DNA from 3 places in the Streptomyces sp. NPDC029152 genome. Region 3 is predicted to be linked to each of the others. Evidence: riboswitches for the same ligand, from Rfam matches in the RefSeq annotation. Region 3 holds a riboswitch; each other region holds the start of a gene.
What was found. A riboswitch is a leader RNA that binds a small molecule or an ion and turns the genes downstream of it on or off. The one in region 3 is predicted to bind cyclic di-AMP.

Region 1: another riboswitch for cyclic di-AMP. It lies ahead of ACZ4V6_RS09375 (M23 family metallopeptidase); the one in region 3 lies ahead of ACZ4V6_RS29770 (M23 family metallopeptidase).
Region 2: another riboswitch for cyclic di-AMP. It lies ahead of ACZ4V6_RS32200 (transglycosylase SLT domain-containing protein); the one in region 3 lies ahead of ACZ4V6_RS29770 (M23 family metallopeptidase).

Annotation. Positions count from the first base shown of each region.
Region 1 is NZ_JBVHWR010000003.1:582,975-589,116, forward strand. Features, by position in the region: gene ACZ4V6_RS09360 (dihydrofolate reductase family protein) at 1-897, shown strand, start outside; tRNA gene ACZ4V6_RS09365 (tRNA-Met) at 950-1,023, shown strand; gene ACZ4V6_RS09370 (PP2C family protein-serine/threonine phosphatase) at 1,203-2,387, shown strand; cyclic di-AMP (ydaO/yuaA leader) riboswitch at 2,649-2,806, shown strand; gene ACZ4V6_RS09375 (M23 family metallopeptidase) at 2,817-3,857, shown strand; gene ACZ4V6_RS09380 (aldo/keto reductase) at 3,995-4,939, shown strand; gene ACZ4V6_RS09385 (PrsW family intramembrane metalloprotease) at 4,959-6,142, opposite strand, start outside.
Region 2 is NZ_JBVHWR010000024.1:6,342-12,483, forward strand. Features, by position in the region: gene ACZ4V6_RS32180 (ABC transporter permease) at 1-599, opposite strand, end outside; gene ACZ4V6_RS32185 (ABC transporter ATP-binding protein) at 586-1,569, opposite strand; gene ACZ4V6_RS32190 (LolA family protein) at 1,605-2,819, opposite strand; gene ACZ4V6_RS32195 (polyprenyl synthetase family protein) at 3,074-4,084, opposite strand; cyclic di-AMP (ydaO/yuaA leader) riboswitch at 4,817-4,982, shown strand; gene ACZ4V6_RS32200 (transglycosylase SLT domain-containing protein) at 4,984-5,475, shown strand; gene ACZ4V6_RS32205 (HAD family hydrolase) at 5,537-6,142, opposite strand, start outside.
Region 3 is NZ_JBVHWR010000018.1:64,426-70,567, forward strand. Features, by position in the region: gene ACZ4V6_RS29755 (DNA gyrase/topoisomerase IV subunit A) at 1-1,265, opposite strand, end outside; gene ACZ4V6_RS29760 (M16 family metallopeptidase) at 1,564-2,916, shown strand; gene ACZ4V6_RS29765 (M16 family metallopeptidase) at 2,913-4,301, shown strand; cyclic di-AMP (ydaO/yuaA leader) riboswitch at 4,493-4,656, shown strand; gene ACZ4V6_RS29770 (M23 family metallopeptidase) at 4,669-5,433, shown strand; gene ACZ4V6_RS29775 (GntR family transcriptional regulator) at 5,657-6,142, shown strand, end outside.

The DNA.
Region 1 (6,142 bases), on a different contig from region 3:
TACCCGCTGAAGGTCGCGGTCAGCGGATCGGGCGAGCTGGACCCGGCCGCGGCCTTCTGGCACACCGGCGGGGACAAGGTCCTCCTGACCACCGACGAGGGCGCCCGGCGGGCCCACGCGCTCGGGATCGCCGCCGACGTCGTGCCGCTCGGGGACCCGCTCGACTGGCGGGCGGCGCTGGAGTTCCTGCACGACCGGCGGGGCGTGCGGCGGCTGATGGTGGAGGGCGGGGGGACCGTCCACAGCCGGCTGGTGCAGCAGGGGCTCGCCGACGAGCTGCAGCTCGTCCTCGCCCCGCTGTTCGTCGGCGATCCGGGCGCCCCCCGGCTGTTCGGTCCCGGTGACTACCAGCGCGGGCGGCTCAGGCTGGTGGAGACGCGGCGGATCGAGGACGTCGTGCTCATGCGCTACCGGCCGACCGCCCCGGGCACCGTCGGTCACGTGTCCGCCGCCGACCGGCACTGGCTGGCGCTCGCCTGCGAACTGGCCGAGCTGTGTCCGCCGTCCGGCACGGCGTTCAGCGTGGGGGCGGTGGTCGTCGCCGCCGACGGCACGGAGCTCGCGCGCGGGCACTCGCGGGAGGGCGGGGACCCGGTGGTGCACGCCGAGGAGGCCGCGCTCGCCAAGGTCGATCCGGCCGACCCGCGGCTCACCACCGCCACGGTGTACAGCAGCCTGGAACCGTGCGCCCGCCGTGCCTCCCGGCCCGCGCCCTGCGCCCGGCTGATCCTCGACGCCGGGGTACGCCGCGTGGTCACCGCCTGGCGTGAGCCGGACACGTTCGTGCCGGGCGCCGACGGCAGCGGGGTGCTCGCCGACGGCGGCGCCGTCGTCGTCGTCCTGCCGGAGTACGAGGCGGCGGCGAAGGGCCCGAACCGCCACCTGCCGGGCTCCTGAGATACGCGTGTGCGTTCCGCCCCCGACATGACGTACACTGGAGACACAACGACGCGGGGTGGAGCAGCTCGGTAGCTCGCTGGGCTCATAACCCAGAGGTCGCAGGTTCAAATCCTGTCCCCGCTACTCAAGACCGAAGGCCGGAATCCTCGAGGATTCCGGCCTTCGGTGTATCCGGGCGCCCGTCACCCGGCCGGCCCTCACGACTCGCCCCCCGTCCGTCCTGCGGGAAATCTGGAGGACGGGACGGCAAGCGGCGTGGACGTGCAGGGGCGGCGGGAGACGAAGTGGTGCGGCCAGGTGACGTGGACGACGACGAACCCTGTGCCAGGGCCGGTGGCCGGATGCCCGGCGACCCGGTGCCCGACCCGGGCCTCGGTGCCGCCCCCGTGCCCGTGCCGCCCCCCGGGCGGAAGCGGTGGCGGGCCCCGTACGGCCGGACCCTCGTGCGTCTGCTCCCCGTCCTGCTGGTCGCCGTGGCCGTCCTGTACGACCTCTTCACCCCCCGGTACTTCACCGCGGGCCCCCTCTACACGGCCGCGCCCCTGGTCGCGGCCCCCGTCTACTCGCGGCGCGGCACCGCGCTCACCGGCGTCGCCGTGGTCGCGGCCGTCATCGGACTCCAGCTGAGCAAGGGCGTCATCCACTACGTGGACTCGCTCACCGAGCTGATCACCATCGCGACGGTCGCCGCCCTCGCCGTCCTCGTGAACGCCTTCGTCCGCCGCACCGACGCGCGCCTCGCCTCCGCCCGCGAGATCGCCGAGGCCGCCCAGCGCGCCGTCCTGCCCGAGCCCGCCGGGCGGATCGGCGGCTTCGAGATCGCCGCCCGCTACGAGGCGGCGCAGGCCGACGCCTTCATCGGCGGCGACCTCTACGCGGTGCAGGACAGTGCCCGCGGCGTGCGGCTGATCGTCGGTGACGTGCGCGGCAAGGGCATGGGGGCGGTGGCCGCCGTCGCCGTGGTGATCGGCGCCTTCCGCGAGGCCGCCGAGCAGGAGGCGACGCTGGAGGCGGTCGCGCAGCGGCTGGAGCGGGCGCTGGCGCGCGAGGGCACCCGGCGCGACGGGCTGGACGCCTTCGAGGGGTTCACCACCGCCGTCCTCGCCGAACTCCCGCACGGCGAGGGGACCGTGCGCATCGTCAACCGCGGCCACCCGCCGCCCCTGCTGCTGCACGCCGACGGCACCGTGCAGCCGGTGCAGGCCGGGGAGTTCGCGCTGCCGCTCGGGATGGGCGAGCTGGGGGTGTGGCCCGACCGTGCGGAGGTGACCGGCTTCCCCGGCGGTGCCACGCTGCTGCTGTACACCGACGGACTGTCCGAGGCCCGCGACGCCCACGGCCGGTTCTACGATCCCCCGGCGCGGCTGGCCGGCCGCGTCTTCCGGCATCCGGCCGAACTGCTCGACACCCTCGCCGACGAGGTGCGCCGGCACTCCGGGGGCGGCATGGCGGACGACATGGCGCTGCTCGCCGTGCGCCGGCACTGAGCGGCGCGGCGGTCCCGGCCGGCGTCACGGGTGGTGACGACGCGACCGCCCTCCGCATAACAACTGACACAACGTCAGAAACATGTGATGTGAAGTTGTTATCTGAAGGCTGTTCAAATCGCCCCGTTTCAGCACCTCGTGGGGGATAAGTCCGGGCCGGAATCCTTAATGATCAATCGGAACGGCTTGGAATCAACGCCCCCCGTCTATTAACGTTCGATAACGCAGCGCGGTCGTCCCAGCCGTCACAGAAGGCGGCTCCGTGCGCACGCGCCGAATCCCGCGAGGGAACCGGGGAACCACCACTCTGGGGTGAATCGGGCGTATGACGCCGTGGAGACACGGCGGGTATACGCGCGTAGGAGACCTTCCTGCTCCGAACCCGTCAGCTAACCCGGTAGGCGGAAGGAAGGAAAGGAGTACGCCCACGTGGCGTCCAACCGGCCTGCCCCCGAGGCCCCGTTCGTGCCGAGCCGGCGCGACACCGAACCCTTCGGCCACGACGTCCGCCGCGCCGAAGAGGGCCCCTGGGAGGAGTGGAACCCCACCGCGGAGTCCATCCGGCCCGTACGCGGCCGGCACCGCGTCGCCAAGCAGCGCGGCGGACTCGCCCGCAGCTCCACCGTCCTCGGCGTCGGCGTCATCGCGGCCGTCGGAGCGGGCGGCATGGCCAGCGCACAGACCGGCAAGCCGCCGATGCCGATCTCGATGCCCGATCTGCCGAACGTCGGCTCGCTGATCCCCGACATCTCCGCCGACGAGCCGGAGCCCCAGGGCTCCGCCACCCCGCTCAGCGGCATCGGCGTGACCACCACCGACGCCGCCGAGGGCTCCACCGACGCCGGTGAGGCCCTGCGGGCGCGCATCATGCAGCAGGCCGAGCAGCAGCAGATCCAGGTCGAGACCAAGGCCGCCGCCGAGGCCGCCGCCAAGGCCGAGAAGGAGGCCGCCGAGGCCGCCGCGAAGGCGGAGAAGGAGGCCGAGGCCAAGGCCGCCGCCGCCAGGAAGAAGGCGGAGGAGGAGGCCGCGAAGAAGGCCGAGGCCGAGCGGCTCGCCGAGCTGGCCAAGCAGTTCACGCTGCCGACCTCCTCGTACACGATCACCTCCACCTTCGGCCAGGCCGGTTCCATGTGGTCCTCCGGCCACCACACCGGCCTCGACTTCGCCGCGCCCACGGGTACCCTCATCAAGGCCGTCCACACCGGCACGATCACCGAGGCGGGCTGGGCCGGCTCCTACGGCTACCGCACGATCCTGACCCTGGACGACGGCACCGAGCTGTGGTTCTGCCACCAGTCGTCGATCAACGTCAGCGTCGGCCAGAAGGTCAACACCGGTGACGTCATCGGCCGCGTGGGCGCCACGGGCAACGTCACCGGGCCCCACCTCCACTTCGAGGTCCACGTCGGCGGTGCCGAGGGCGGGGTCGACCCGGCGGCATGGCTGCAGGGCAAGGGCCTCACCCTCTGAGGACAGGGCGTCCGACAGCGCCGTCCCCCGGGGACCGCGACAGTTCTGAGGGCACCCCCCGACGTCAGGGCTGCCGGTTCGCGCTTTTTCGCACCGCCCCGGAATGACCAGTTCCGGGGCGGTTGTTGTGGTAAGACATGACTTCTCTGCGCAAGCTCGGTTCCTCCGACCTCGAGGTCTTCCCCCTCGCCCTCGGCGGCAACGTCTTCGGCTGGACCGCCGACCGGGACACCTCCTTCGCCGTCCTCGACGCCTACACCGCCGCCGGCGGCAACTTCGTCGACACCGCCGACTCCTACTCCGCGTGGGTCGAGGGCAACAGCGGCGGCGAGTCCGAGACCCTCATCGGCGAGTGGCTCGCGGCACGCGGCAACCGCGCCGACGTGGTGATCGCCACGAAGGTCAGCCAGCACCCGGAGTATCCCGGCCTGTCCGCCGCCAACATCAAGGCCGCGGCCGACGCCTCGCTGCGCCGCCTGGGCACCGACCACATCGACCTCTACTACACCCACTTCGACAAGCCCGAGGTGCCGGTCGAGGAGATCGTCGGCGCGCTCGACGACCTGGTGCGCGCGGGCAAGGTCCGGTACATCGCCGCCTCCAACATCACGGCCGAGCGGCTCGCGGCGTCCCTGGAGTTCTCCGACCGCGAGGGCCTCGCCCGGTACGTGGCCCTGCAGCCCCACTACAACCTGGTCTCGCGCGACACCTACGAGGGCGGGCTGCGCGACCTCGCCGAGCGGGCCGGCCTGGCCGCCGTTCCGTACTACGCCCTCGCGTCCGGCTTCCTCACGGGCAAGTACCGGCCCGGCACGACCGTCGACAGCCCGCGGGCGGGCGGCGCCGCGAAGCACCTGGAGAGCGAGCGCGGCCGGCGGGTGCTCACCGCCCTGGACGAGGTCTCCGAGGCCCACGGCGTGCCGGTCGCCACGGTGGCCCTGGCCTGGCTGGCGGCCCAGCCGTCGGTGGCCGCGCCGATCGCGTCCGCGCGGACGGCCGAGCAGCTGCCGGCGCTGCTGGGAGTGGCGGACCTGGAGCTGACGGAGGCGGAGGTGCTCGGGCTGACGGAGGCGTCCGCCTGAGGGACCTTCTCGGCTGCCGCTACGTCCGGTACGGGTTCTGGGACGGGTACGCGGTGCGGGGGGCGTAGGCGGGCGTGGCGTACGAGGTGACGTACGGGGCCTGTGCGGTGTACGGCGTGGCTGCCGTGTGCGCCCCGTACGCCGGCCAGGGCGGTACGGCCACCGGGGCGGACGGCGCCGTGGCCCGGGCCGCGTGGTCCAGTGCCGGGCGCGCCACCTCCCGCCGGCGCCACAGCTCGCGCAGCAACTCCCCCTCCCGTACGACGTAGTCGGCGCCCGCCCGGCCCTTGCGCCCCCGTTGCCGCAGGAACGCCAGCGAGGTCGCGTACGCCTCGTACTCCGCCACCGTCCGCGCCGCCGGTTTCCCGGCGTGACGACGGGCGTGCTGCCGGGCGATGCGGCGCGCACGCATCGAGCCGAGCGCGAACGGTTCGGCCGGCGCCAGCCAGCCGGCCACCGCGTAGACGGGCAGCTCGGTCCGCACGGCGGCGAGTTCGCGTTGCCGGGTCCAGATCGCCAGCCAGGTCAGCAGGCCGAAGACCGGCACCATGAACGCCGCGTACACGGCGAAGAAGCCGTACTCGCCGAGCGAGGCCGAGCCGTTCCACAGCGCGTGCATGCCCATCGCGAGCAGCAGGCCGGACAGGGGGAGCAGGGCGCGGCGCAGGTGGTGGCGGTCGGCACAGAGCGCGGCGACGCCGAAGCCGATGCCGGTGAGCACGGTGAACAGCGGATGGGCGAACGGCGACATGACGACGCGGACGAAGAAGGTCGCCGCGGTCACGGAGGCGATGCCCCGGTCGCCGGTGAGCTGGTCGGTGCCGAAGGCGGTGCCCAGGTAGAGGATGTTCTCGGTGAAGGCGAAGCCGGTGGCGGTGACGCCGGCTATGACGACGCCGTCGACGATGCCGGTGAAGTCCCGCCTGCGGAAGAGGAAGACCAGCAGGACGGCCGCGGCCTTGGCGGACTCCTCCACGACCGGCGCTATCACGGTGGCGCCCAGGGTGTCCGCGCCGGTGGGGTCGGCGGTGGCCGTCGCTATCCATCGCGTCGCGAAGCTGTTGGCGATGATCGCTATCAGCGCCGCCGCGCAGGCGCCCCAGGCGAAGGAGAACAGCAGGTTCCGCCAGGGACCGGGATCGACCCGGTCCAGCCAGCGGAAGGCGGCTACGAGCAGCGGCACGGGAAGGACCGCCAGCCCCA
Region 2 (6,142 bases), on a different contig from region 3:
TACGTGATGCGGGTGCCGGAGATGGTGGTCAGGTCACCGAGCGGGAACAGCAGCGCCCCGACCGCGAGCGCCGAGACGGCGACCACGAGCGTGGCCGCGAGGCAGAAGACGATCACCGTCGCGAACTTCGTGAGCAGCAGGCGGGTGCGCCCGGCCGGGGCGACCAGGAGGTAGCGCAGCGTGCCCGCGCTCGCCTCGCCCGCGATCGCGTCGCCGGCGACCACGCCGACGGCCATCGGCAGGAAAAAGGGAAGCGTCGCGGCGAGCGCGGTGAAGACCAGGAACAGTCCGTTGTTGCTGATCTGCGAGAGGAACGCCGGCCCCTCTCCCCCGCCGCCCCGGCCCCCGCCGCCGAAGGACGAGCCGTCACCCGTCTCGATCTTCACGGCGATCCCCACCAGGACCGGCACCGCGGCCAGCACGCCCAGCAGGGCGAGGGTGCGCCAGCGCCGGAAGGTGATCAGCAGCTCGCTGCGGAGCAGCCCCGAGGACCACAGGCGGCTCGGCGCGCGCACGACGCCCGCCCCCGTGCCCACGTTCCCGTCGGCCGCTCCCCCGGCCCGGTCCGCCCCGGCCGGTGACGCCTCAGCCCGCGACATCGAAGCCCTCTCCCGTCAGCGCCACGAACGCGTCCTCCAGGGAGGCCCGTTCCACTCCGAAGCCGCGGACGCGCACGCCGGCCGCGACCAGCGCGGCGTTCAGGTCGGCGAGGTCGCCGCCCGGCGGCTCCGCCGTCACCCGGTCCTCGGCGACGGCCACGTCCCCGGCACCCCGTTCCTTCAGCACCCGGGCCGCCTCCCCCGCGTCCGGCGTAGTCACCACCAGCCGGCCGCGCGCCCCGGCCGCCAGGTCGGCGACCGCGCCCTGGGTGATCAGCCGTCCCCGCGCCATCACGGCCGCGTGCGTGCACACCTGCTCGATCTCGTCCAGCAGGTGGGAGGAGAGGAAGACGGTCGTGCCGTCCGAGGCCAGCTCGCGCACGAGGGTGCGGATCTCGCGCATGCCCTGGGGGTCGAGCCCGTTGGTGGGCTCGTCCAGCACCAGCAGGCGGCGCGGCCGGAGCAGCGCCGCCGCCAGACCGAGGCGCTGCTTCATGCCGAGCGAGTACGCCTTCGCCTTCTTGCCCGCGGCGGCCGCGAGGCCCACCCGGTCCAGCGCCGCCCCGACGCGCTCGCGCCGGGTGCGCGGGTCGGCGGTCGGGTCGGCGGCGTCGTAGCGCAGCAGGTTGTCGCGGCCGGAGAGGAAGCCGTAGAGGGCCGGGCCCTCGATGAGGGCGCCGACCTGGGGCAGCACGGTGCGGGCGGCGCGCGGCACGGGCCGGCCCAGCACCCGTGCCGTGCCCGAGGTCGGCTCGATCAGGCCCATCAGCATGCGGATGGTGGTGGTCTTGCCGGAGCCGTTGGGGCCGAGGAAGCCGAAGACGCTGCCCGCCGGGACGGTCAGGTCCAGGCCGTCGACGGCGAGCTGTCCGCCGCGGTAGCGCTTGGTGAGCGCACGGGTGGCGATGACGGCGTCATCCGCGCTCCCCCGGCCCGGACGCTCAGGTTCCGCGGCGGACGGTTCACCCATCGGCTCCCTCTCCTCGTCGTGCGGGTGGTCCTGTTCTACTGCGCGGCGTCGGCCGCCTTCACCAGCGCGTCCTTGGTGACCGCGCCGGCGTAGACCTTGCCGTCGTCCGTGACCAGGGCGTTGACCAGGCGGGTCGTGAAGACCGTGCCCGAACCGAAGTCGCCCTTGACCTGTTCGCCGAAGGAGCCCAGGAAGCCGCCCAGGTCACCGCCCGCGGAGGCGGTGGGCAGGCCCTGGCCGCCGGTGTCGAAGGCGGCGATCGAGCTCCAGCCCTCGCCGACGACCTCGAGGCCGTCCAGGCCCCCGGCGGGGGCGCCGCCGGCCTCGTGTCCCCGCCGCGGGGCCTTGGGCGCCTCGTCGCCCTCGGTGACCTTCGCGCCCTCGGGCGGGGTGAAGTCGAACGTCGACGCGTCCGGCTTCGCGAAGCTGACCTTGGTGAAGCCCGCGTCCACGACGGCGGCGCCGCCGCTCGACGGGGTCAGCGTGAACTTCAGCGGCATGCCGGTCCTCGCGTCCACGGCCACGCTGATCGCGCCGACCGTGGAACCGGACTGCCGGGGCTTGATCACCAGCCGGTACGCGTCCCGGCCGGCCACCTGCGCGGTGCCGTCGACGGTCACGGACGTGGTGTCGTCGACCGCCTTGAGCGCCTGCTCGGTGAAGTCCTTCGGGGTGGCCGGCGTCCTCTCCGCGGGCCGCCCGGCGCCGGGGGACGTGGTGGAGTGGTAGACCTCGTTGGACCTGCTGTCGTAGCCCCAGACGTCCTTGCCGTCGTGGATCAGGCTGTACTCGGCGGCGTCCTCCAGCAGCGACAGCTTCTGCCGGTCGGGGCCGTCGGCCGCGACGCGCAGCGTGTGGGAGCCGCTCACCAGCCCGGTGAGCTTGGCGGACGGGTCGGCGGAGGAGCCGCCGTCGTCGCCGCCGCCGGCACCCGGGCCGCCGGACATGCCGGACATCAGTCCGCTCTCCAGGCCGCCGAGGTCCGGCAGGCCCAGGTCGGTGCTGATCCTGACGGTGCCGGACAGCTGCTGGACGTCCGACTCGGCGATCTTCTGGATGAGCTGCTGGGCCGTCACCTCGGGCAGGTCCGGGTCGCCGGAGTCGGCGAGCGCGGGGACGAGCCCGATCGTGGCGGCCGCCACGCCCATTACCGCGACCGGGACGACGTACCGCGCGGCCCTGCGCCGTGCGGCGCGCGCCCCCTCGCCCTCCCCGGCGGTCGTGTTGTCGTCGGAATCGATCGGTGCCATGTGTGCCCTACCTCCGTCGTCGGCGGCGGCTGTCTCACGGCCTCGCACGTGTTCACCCGTGAGCCGCCATTCTCACCCGAATCGGTGAGGAGTGGTGGTTTTCCGTGGTGTCCATCTGACCAAATCGGTCAGGGAGAAGCGTCAGACCGCGGGCTCAACTCCGCGTACTCCTGCGGGATGACACGGAGGGGTGGGGCCTCCCCCGGCCGGCAGAGGGAGGGGCGCCGCGCCGGGGGGCGCGGGACGGCCGGGGGTCAGCCGGCCCGGTGCACCACCGCGTCGCACAGCTCGATCAGCGCGGCCTTCGCGTCGCACTCCCGCAGCGGGGCCAGCGCCGCCCGGGCCTCCTTCGCGTAGCGGACGGTGTCCGCGCGCGCCTGCTCCAGCGCGGGATGGGCGCGCAGCAGGCGCAGCGCCTCGGCGTGCCGCGCGTCGTCGCTCAGGTCGGAGTCCAGCAGCTCGCACAGGGCGACGTCCTCGGCGAGCCCCAGCCGGGCCGCCCGTTCGCGCAGCCGCAGCACCGGGAGGGTCGGGATGCCCTCGCGCAGGTCCGTGCCGGGCGTCTTGCCCGACTCGTGGGAGTCGGAGGCGATGTCCAGGACGTCGTCCGCGAGCTGGAAGGCGACGCCGAGCCGCTCGCCGTACTGGGTCAGCACGTCGACGACCGTCTCGTCGGCACCGGACATCATCGCGCCGAACCGGCAGGAGACCGCCACCAGCGATCCCGTCTTGCCGCCGAGCACGTCCAGGTAGTGGTCGACCGGGTCCCGTCCGTCCTGGGGTCCGGCCGTCTCCAGGATCTGGCCGGTGACGAGCCGCTCGAACGCCAGGGCCTGCACCCGGACCGCCTCGGGCCCGAGGTCGGCGAGGATCTGGGAGGCGCGGGCGAACAGGAAGTCGCCGGTGAGGACCGCGACCGAGTTGCCCCAGCGGGTGTTCGCGCTGGGCACGCCGCGGCGCACGGTCGCCTCGTCCATCACGTCGTCGTGGTAGAGCGTGGCGAGGTGCGTCAGCTCCACGACCACGGCCGAGGGCACGATGCCGGGCGCGTAGGGGTCGCCGAACCGGGAGGCGAGCATCACCAGCAGCGGACGGAACCGCTTGCCGCCGGCCCGCACCAGGTGCTGGGCGGCCTCCGTGATGAACGGCACCTCGCTTTTGGTTGCCTCAAGCAACCCTTCCTCGACGGCCGCCAATCCGGTCTGGACATCGGCTTCCAGAGCCTGGTCCCGCACGCTCAGCCCGAACGGCCCGACGACGGTCACGAGGGGTCTCCTGTCTGCTGGTGTCTACTGGCGATTACCTGGCTTGTCGATAGGTCGCTGCCACCACTCAAGTCAGCGTATCCGGTCACGTTTCGATCACCGCTAGCGCCCACCGTTACAGGCCGGTCGGTATCAGATCATGCGTGGCATGTTTTTGATCAGGCGATATGAGCAGATATCGTCCGACATCGCCAGAAAGGTGCGACACGGGACACGGAGCACGGAAGCCGCCACCGAAGATCCCACCACCCCTCCCGGCGGACCGCACCCCGAGAACATCACCCGTTCGGCATCCGCGCCCCCGTCCCGAACGGATGCCCGCCCGGCGCGAGGGGACACCGGAAGGGCCGCCGACGGCCAGGTGCGGCACGGGGTGCGCGCGTCCGGCCGGCCGCCCGGCCGGCGTCCGGTCCGCGCCCCACGCCGAAGCGACTCCGACCGGCGGCCGGTTGGCCACTAGTTGGCCCTAATGCCCGATTTGCCGCGCTTGTTGGAAGCAGTGAGTTGGCTCACGCCGCCGCGTCCGCCCGCTCCCCGCCGCGAGGACCCCCACCCCTTTGCCCCGTAGGGGAGTTGAGGCTTGGCACTCGCAAAGGATCAAGTACCTCAAATGCCCCAGAACAAGGTCAACAAGCACGTCGGGTGATTCCTGCACTTGTTTCGGACATGTGCTCTCGCATACGTTCCCGGCCTGTCAGGCGGACGCCGAATCCTGCCACCGCCCGACACACAGTCATCCACTCGACACACTCGCAGGCAGGAGCGGGGGACCCAGGTAAGCCGCCGTGCCGGACACCACCGGCGCGGCTCGGGGTGAAGCCGTACCCGTCAGGGCACGGCCGGGCACCTCCCCGCCCGAACCCGACAGCTCACCTCGCAGGCGTAGGAGAGGGACACACATGCCTGCCAACGGTCAGAACCGTCACGCCCGAACCGGCCGCCTCGCCCGCACGCTCGCCGTCGCCGGCACCGGCGTCGCCGTGCTCGCCCTGCCGCTCGTCGGTGCCGCCACCGCGTCCGCCGCCACCCCGGCCGCCACGACCACCGCCGTCACCGCGACGACGGCGTACCCGGACAACCTCGACGGCTGGATCCGCGAGTCGCTGGACATCATGGCCCGGCACGGGATCCCCGGGACGTACGACGGCATCCACCGCAACGTCATGCGGGAGTCGTCCGGCAACCCGCTCGCCATCAACAACTGGGACGTCAACGCCGTCAACGGCACCCCGTCCAAGGGCCTGCTCCAGGTGATCGACCCGACCTTCCGGGCGTACCACGTCCCCGGCACCTCCTGGGACTCGTACGACCCGGTCGCCAACATCACCGCCGCCTGCAACTACGCGGCCGCCCGGTACGGCTCCATCGACAACGTCTTCGGCGCGTACTGAGCCACCCCGCGCTCCATGACATGACCGGATGAACCGGTCCACACCGACACGCGGCGGCGTGTCAGGAGGTTCCGAAGATCCGCTCGAGGACGACGGCCACGCCGTCGTCCTCGTTCGTCGTGGTGACCTCGTCGGCGACCGCCTTGAGTTCGGGGTGGGCGCCCGCCATGGCGACCCCGCGGGCCGCCCAGTGGAACATGGGGATGTCGTTGGGCATGTCGCCGAAGGCGATCGTCCGCCGCCGGCTCAGCCCGAGGCGTTCGGCGGCGAGCGCGAGACCGGTCGCCTTGGTGACCCCGCACGGCTGGAGCTCCACCGTCCCCGGCCCCGACATCGTGACCGTGGCGAGGGAACCGACCACCGCGCGCGCCGTGGCGGCCAGCTCGTCGTCGGACAGGTCGGGGTGGCGCAGCAGCACCTTGCTGATCGGCTCGCTCCACAGCTCGTCGCGCCGCTCCACCCGCACCGCGGGCAGGGTCGGGTGGGGCATCAGGTAGCCCGGCTCGATGAGCGTCAGCCCGTCGACGCCGTCCTGGTCGACCGCGGCGTACACCTCGCCGACCTCCGCCTCGATCTTGCCGAGCGCGGCCTCCGCCAGTTCCCGGTCCAGGGTGACCGACCACAGCATCCGGTGCGCGCCGGCGTCGTACACCTGCGCGCCCTGCCC
Region 3 (6,142 bases):
AGGCGCTGCTTGGCCTGCGCCGAGTTCTCGCTGGAGCGGATGAGGCGGATGACCTCGTCGATGTCGATCAGCGCGGTGAGCAGGCCCTCGACCAGGTGGAGGCGGTCGCGGCGCTTGGTGCGCCGGAACTCGCTGCGCCGCCGTACGACGTCGAAGCGGTGGTCGAGGTAGACCTCCAGCAGCTCCTTGAGGCCCAGGGTGAGGGGCTGGCCGTCGACCAGGGCGACGTTGTTGATGCCGAAGGACTCCTCCATCGGCGTCAGCTTGTACAGCTGCTCCAGGACGGCCTCGGGCACGAAGCCGTTCTTGATCTCGATGACCAGGCGCAGCCCGTGCTCGCGGTCGGTGAGGTCCTTGACGTCCGCGATGCCCTGGAGCTTCTTCGAGCCGACCAGGTCCTTGATCTTCGCGATGACCTTCTCGGGGCCGACCGCGAAGGGCAGCTCGGTGACGACGAGGCCCTTGCGGCGGGCCGTCACGGTCTCCACGGACACCGTCGCACGGATCTTGAACGTGCCGCGGCCCGTCTCGTAGGCGTCCCGGATGCCGGGCAGGCCGACGATCCGGCCGCCGGTGGGCAGGTCGGGGCCCGGCACGTGCTTCATCAGGGCGTCGAGGTCGGCGTTCGGGTACCGGATCAGGTGCCGGGCGGCCGCGATCACCTCGCGCAGGTTGTGCGGCGGCATGTTCGTGGCCATGCCGACCGCGATGCCGGAGGCGCCGTTGACCAGCAGGTTCGGGAAGGCGGCGGGCAGGGCCACCGGCTCCTGCTCCTGGCCGTCGTAGTTGGGGGCGAAGTCGACGGTGTCCTCGTCGATCGACTCCGTCATCAGGCCGGCGGCCTCGGCCATCCGGCACTCGGTGTACCGCATGGCGGCCGGCGGGTCGTCGTTGCCCAGCGAGCCGAAGTTGCCGTGGCCGTCCACCAGGGGCACGCGCATGGAGAAGGGCTGGGCCATCCGCACCAGGGCGTCGTAGATCGACGCGTCGCCGTGCGGGTGCAGCTTGCCCATGACCTCGCCGACGACACGGGCGCACTTCACGTAGCCGCGCTCGGGCCGCAGGCCCATCTCGGCCATCTGGTACACGATGCGGCGGTGCACCGGCTTGAGGCCGTCGCGGGCGTCGGGGAGCGCACGGGAGTAGATGACCGAGTACGCGTACTCGAGGAAGGAGCCCTGCATCTCGTCGACGACGTCGATGTCGAGGATCTTCTCCTCGTACGAGTCGTCGGGCGGCGGGGTCTTCGTACTACGGCGGGCCATCGCTGCCGGCTCCTTGCTGAAGCGTGAACGGTGATCTGACGGGGTCCATTGTGGACCGCGGCACTGACAGCGACCGACCAGGACCCGTCACGGGCTGCCCGGCCCGGCGCTGCCCGCAGGGTACGCCCTCGCCCCGTGCCCCCGTCCCCGGCGGCCGTCGGCGCGATCTCGCTCTCGGCGTACGAGGTCCGGGAACTCCACCGGCGGCCCGCGCGCTTGCATACAGTGGCAGGACCGGCGGAATTCCGCGGTTCCGCCCGATGTTTCCATCCGGATTTCCGCGATCGAAGGGACGTACATGCCCATGGGTCACACGGCCACAGCCCAGGCAGGCTCCGGCGGCCTGACAGCGACCGAGCACCGCCTGGCCAACGGCCTGCGCGTGGTGCTCTCCGAGGACCACCTGACCCCGGTCGCGGCGGTGTGCCTCTGGTACGACGTCGGCTCGCGCCACGAGGTCAAGGGGCGTACCGGTCTGGCTCACCTCTTCGAGCACCTGATGTTCCAGGGCTCCGCCCAGGTCAAGGGCAACGGCCACTTCGAGCTGGTGCAGGGCGCCGGCGGCTCGCTCAACGGCACCACCAGCTTCGAGCGCACCAACTACTTCGAGACCATGCCGGCCCACCAGCTGGAGCTCGCCCTCTGGCTGGAGGCCGACCGCATGGGCTCCCTGCTCGCCGCCCTGGACGAGGAGTCCATGGAGAACCAGCGGGACGTCGTCAAGAACGAGCGCCGCCAGCGCTACGACAACGTGCCCTACGGCACGGCGTTCGAGAAGCTCACCGCTCTCGCGTACCCGGAGGGCCACCCGTACCACCACACGCCGATCGGCTCGATGGCGGACCTGGACGCGGCGACGCTGGAGGACGCGCGCGCGTTCTTCCGCACCTACTACGCGCCGAACAACGCGGTGCTGTCCGTCGTCGGCGACATCGACCCCGAGCAGACGCTCGCCTGGATCGAGAAGTACTTCGGCTCCATCCCGTCGCACGACGGCAAGCCCGCCCCCCGCGACGGCTCGCTGCCCGACGTCATGGGCGAGCAGCTGCGCGAGGTCGTCGAGGAGGAGGTCCCGGCGCGCGCCCTGATGGCGGCCTACCGTCTGCCGGAGGACGGCACGCGCGCGTGCGACGCGGCCGACCTGGCCCTGACCGTCCTGGGCGGCGGCGAGTCGTCCCGCCTGTACAACCGGCTCGTGCGGCGCGACCGCACGGCCGTGGCCGCCGGCTTCGGTCTGCTGCGGCTCGCCGGGGCGCCCTCCCTGGGCTGGCTGGACGTGAAGACGTCCGGTGACGTGGAGGTGCCCGTCATCGAGACGGCCATCGACGAGGAGCTCGCCCGGTTCGCCGAGGAGGGCCCCACGGCCGAGGAGATGGAGCGCGCCCAGGCCCAGCTGGAGCGCGAGTGGCTCGACCGGCTCGGCACGGTCGCCGGCCGCGCCGACGAACTGTGCCGCTACGCCGTCCTGTTCGGCGACCCGCAGCTCGCCCTCACCGCCGTGCAGCGGGTGCTCGAGGTGACGGCCGAGGAGGTCCAGGAGGTCGCCAAGGCCCGCCTGCGCCCCGACAACCGCGCGGTGCTCGTCTACGAGCCGACCGCCCCCGCCGACGAGAACGACGCCACCGACGAGAACGAGGAGGCGGCCAAGTGACCGAGCTCGCCACCATGGAATTCCACCCCCGGCCCGAGGCCGGCGAGTCCAGGCCGTGGGCGTTCCCGGCCCCCGAGCGCGGCAGCCTCGACAACGGCCTCACCGTGCTGCGCTGCCACCGTCCCGGCCAGCAGGTCGTCGCCGTCGAGGTGTCGCTGAACGCCCCGCTGGACGCGGAGCCCGCCGGCCTGGACGGTGTCGCCACGATCATGGCGCGCGCGTTCTCCGAGGGCACCGACAAGCACTCCGCCGAGGAGTTCGCCGCCGAGCTGGAGCGCTGCGGCGCCACCCTCGACGCGCACGCGGACCACCCCGGCGTCCGGCTGAGCCTGGAGGTGCCCGTCTCGCGCCTCGCCAAGGCCCTGGGCCTGGTCGCCGACGCGCTCAGGGCGCCCGCGTTCGCCGACAGCGAGGTCGAGCGGCTGGTGCGCAACCGGCTCGACGAGATCCCGCACGAACTCGCCAACCCCTCCCGGCGCGCCGCCAAGGAGCTGTCCAAGGAGCTGTTCCCGGCCGACTCGCGCATGTCGCGCCCGCGTCAGGGCACCGAGGAGACGGTCGCGAACATCGACGCGGCGGCCGTCCGCGCCTTCTACGAGAAGCACGTCCGCCCCGCCACGGCCACCGCGGTGATCGTCGGCGACCTCACCGACGTCGACCTCGACGCGCTGCTCGGCGACACCCTCGGCGCGTGGACCGGTTCCGCCGCCGAGCCGCGTCCCGTGCCGCCGGTGACCGCCGACGACACCGGACGGGTCGTCATCGTGGACCGCCCCGGCGCCGTCCAGACGCAGCTGCTGATCGGCCGCACCGGGCCCGACCGGCACGACCGCGTGTGGCCCGCGCAGGTCCTCGGCACTTACTGCCTGGGCGGCACCCTCACCTCGCGCCTGGACCGCGTCCTGCGCGAGGAGAAGGGCTACACCTACGGCGTCCGGGCCTTCGGGCAGGTCCTGCGTTCCGCGCCCGACGGCACGGGCGCCTCGATGCTCGCCATCAGCGGCTCCGTCGACACGCCCAACACCGGTCCGGCGCTGCAGGACCTGTGGACGGTGCTGCGCACCCTCGCCGAGGGCGGGCTCACCGACGCCGAACGCGACGTCGCCGTGCAGAACCTGGTGGGCGTGGCGCCGCTGAAGTACGAGACGGCGGCGGCCGTCGCGAGCACGCTGGCCGACCAGGTCGAGCAGTACCTGCCCGACGACTACCAGGCCACGCTGTACCGTCAACTCGCCGCCACGGGCACCGTGGAGGCCACCGCCGCGGTCGTCAGCGCCTTCCCGGTGGACCGCCTGGTGACGGTCCTCGTCGGCGATGCGGCGCAGATCAAGGAGCCCGTCGAGGCCCTCGGCATCGGCGAAGTCACCGTGGTGGCCGCCGAGTAGCGGCACGCGCGCGCGACGGCCCCGGCGACCCGAGCGTCACCGGGGCCGTCTTTTGTCCGAATTGGGGGAGAGGCTGCCCGTCTGCCCTGTGGCGTGCGCTACAAAATCCCTGTTGCGTTTGAGGATTGAAGACAACCGCGTTTAGCGTCGTCCGGGCTGTTCGTCAGGCAGTGCGCCGCACCCGCGGCACCGGACAGTCATCGCCGAGTCCCCGTACGGCGCGAGCCAGGGGAGCCGGGGACCCATCGCAGTCCCTGGGGTGAATCGGACGCCCGCGCTTCGGCGAGGGGGTCCGTAGGAGACCTTCCTGCTCCGAACCCGTCAGCTAACCCGGTAGGCGAGAGGGAAGGAAAGGACCAGCCTCTACATGGCGTTCACGCGCGCCACCGGGAAGCACCGCCGCCCCGGCCGCATGCACCGCACCACCGTTCGCGCGGCGGGCGTCGCGGCCCTCGCCACCACCGGCGTCGTCGGCTCCCTCGCGGCCCCGGCCCTCGCCGCGGAGCCCGAGCCCGAGCAGACCGGGCTGACCCCGGTCGTCACCATCGGCGACTCCATCGCCGAGGAGATCGACGCCCAGGCCGCCGCGCAGAAGCAGGCAGCCCTGGACGCCGCCGCCCGCGAGGCGGCGATGGAGGCCGCGCGCGAGCGGGCCGCCGAGGCGGCCGAGGAGGCACGCGAGGCCAAGGAGCGCGCCGCGCGCGAGGCGGAGCGCGAGCGCCTCAACACCTTCGTCGCGCCGATCACCGGCTCCTACGTGTCCACGGCCTACCGGGCCGGCAGCTCCCTGTGGTCCTCCGGCAGTCACACCGGCATCGACTTCCACGCCTCCACCGGCACCTCGGTGCACGCGGTCGGCGTCGGCACCGTCGTCGAGGCCGGCTGGGGCGGCGCGTACGGCAACCAGGTCGTGATCAGGATGCACGACGGCACGTACACCCAGTACGGCCACCTGTCCTCCATCGGCGTCTCGGTCGGCCAGTCGGTCGACGCCGGCCAGCAGATCGGCCTCTCCGGCGCCACCGGCAACGTCACCGGCCCGCACCTGCACTTCGAGGCCCGCACGAGCCCGGAGTACGGCTCGGACATGGACCCCGTGGCCTACCTCCGCTCCCACGGCGTGAACGTCTGACGACGGACGGTACGACATCCCGAAGGCCCCGGCTCCCGAGCCGGGGCCTTCCGGTCTTCCCGCCCTGCCTCCGGTATTTTTCCGGCTCCGTTTCCGGCCCGTGGATGTCCGAAAGACATCCCTGAATTTCCGCGGCCCGTCCGAAAGCGCGGCGCATTGGCCTAGAGTCACGGAAAAGGCGTCCATCGCCGGCGTTTCACGGGGATCAATGCGGAGGTCGGGCATGCGTATTCCGGCGCACTCGGTGTGCACGGCGATCCGGGACGACATCGTCGCCGGTGTCCACGGACGCGGCAGCCGGCTCACCGAGGAACTGCTCGCCCGCCGCCACGGCGTCTCCCGCGTCCCCGTCCGCGAGGCGCTGCGCACCCTGGAGGCCGAGGGCTTCGTGGTGACCCGGCGGCACGCGGGCGCGTGCGTCGCGGAGCCCACCGCACAGGAGGCCGCCGACCTGCTGGAGACCCGCACGCTCCTGGAGCCCCTCGGCGCCTCCCGCGCGGCCCGGCGCCGCACCGAGGCCCACCTCAAGGTGCTGCGCGGCCTGGTCGGGCTGGGCCGGGAACGCTCCCGGCAGGGCCACGTCGAGGACCTGCGCGCGCTGGACGGCTGGTTCCACGACACCCTCGCGCAGGCCGCCGGCAGCCCCTCCCTCACGGCGATGCTGACCCAGCTGCGCCGCAAGATCGCGTGGATGTACGTCGTGGACACG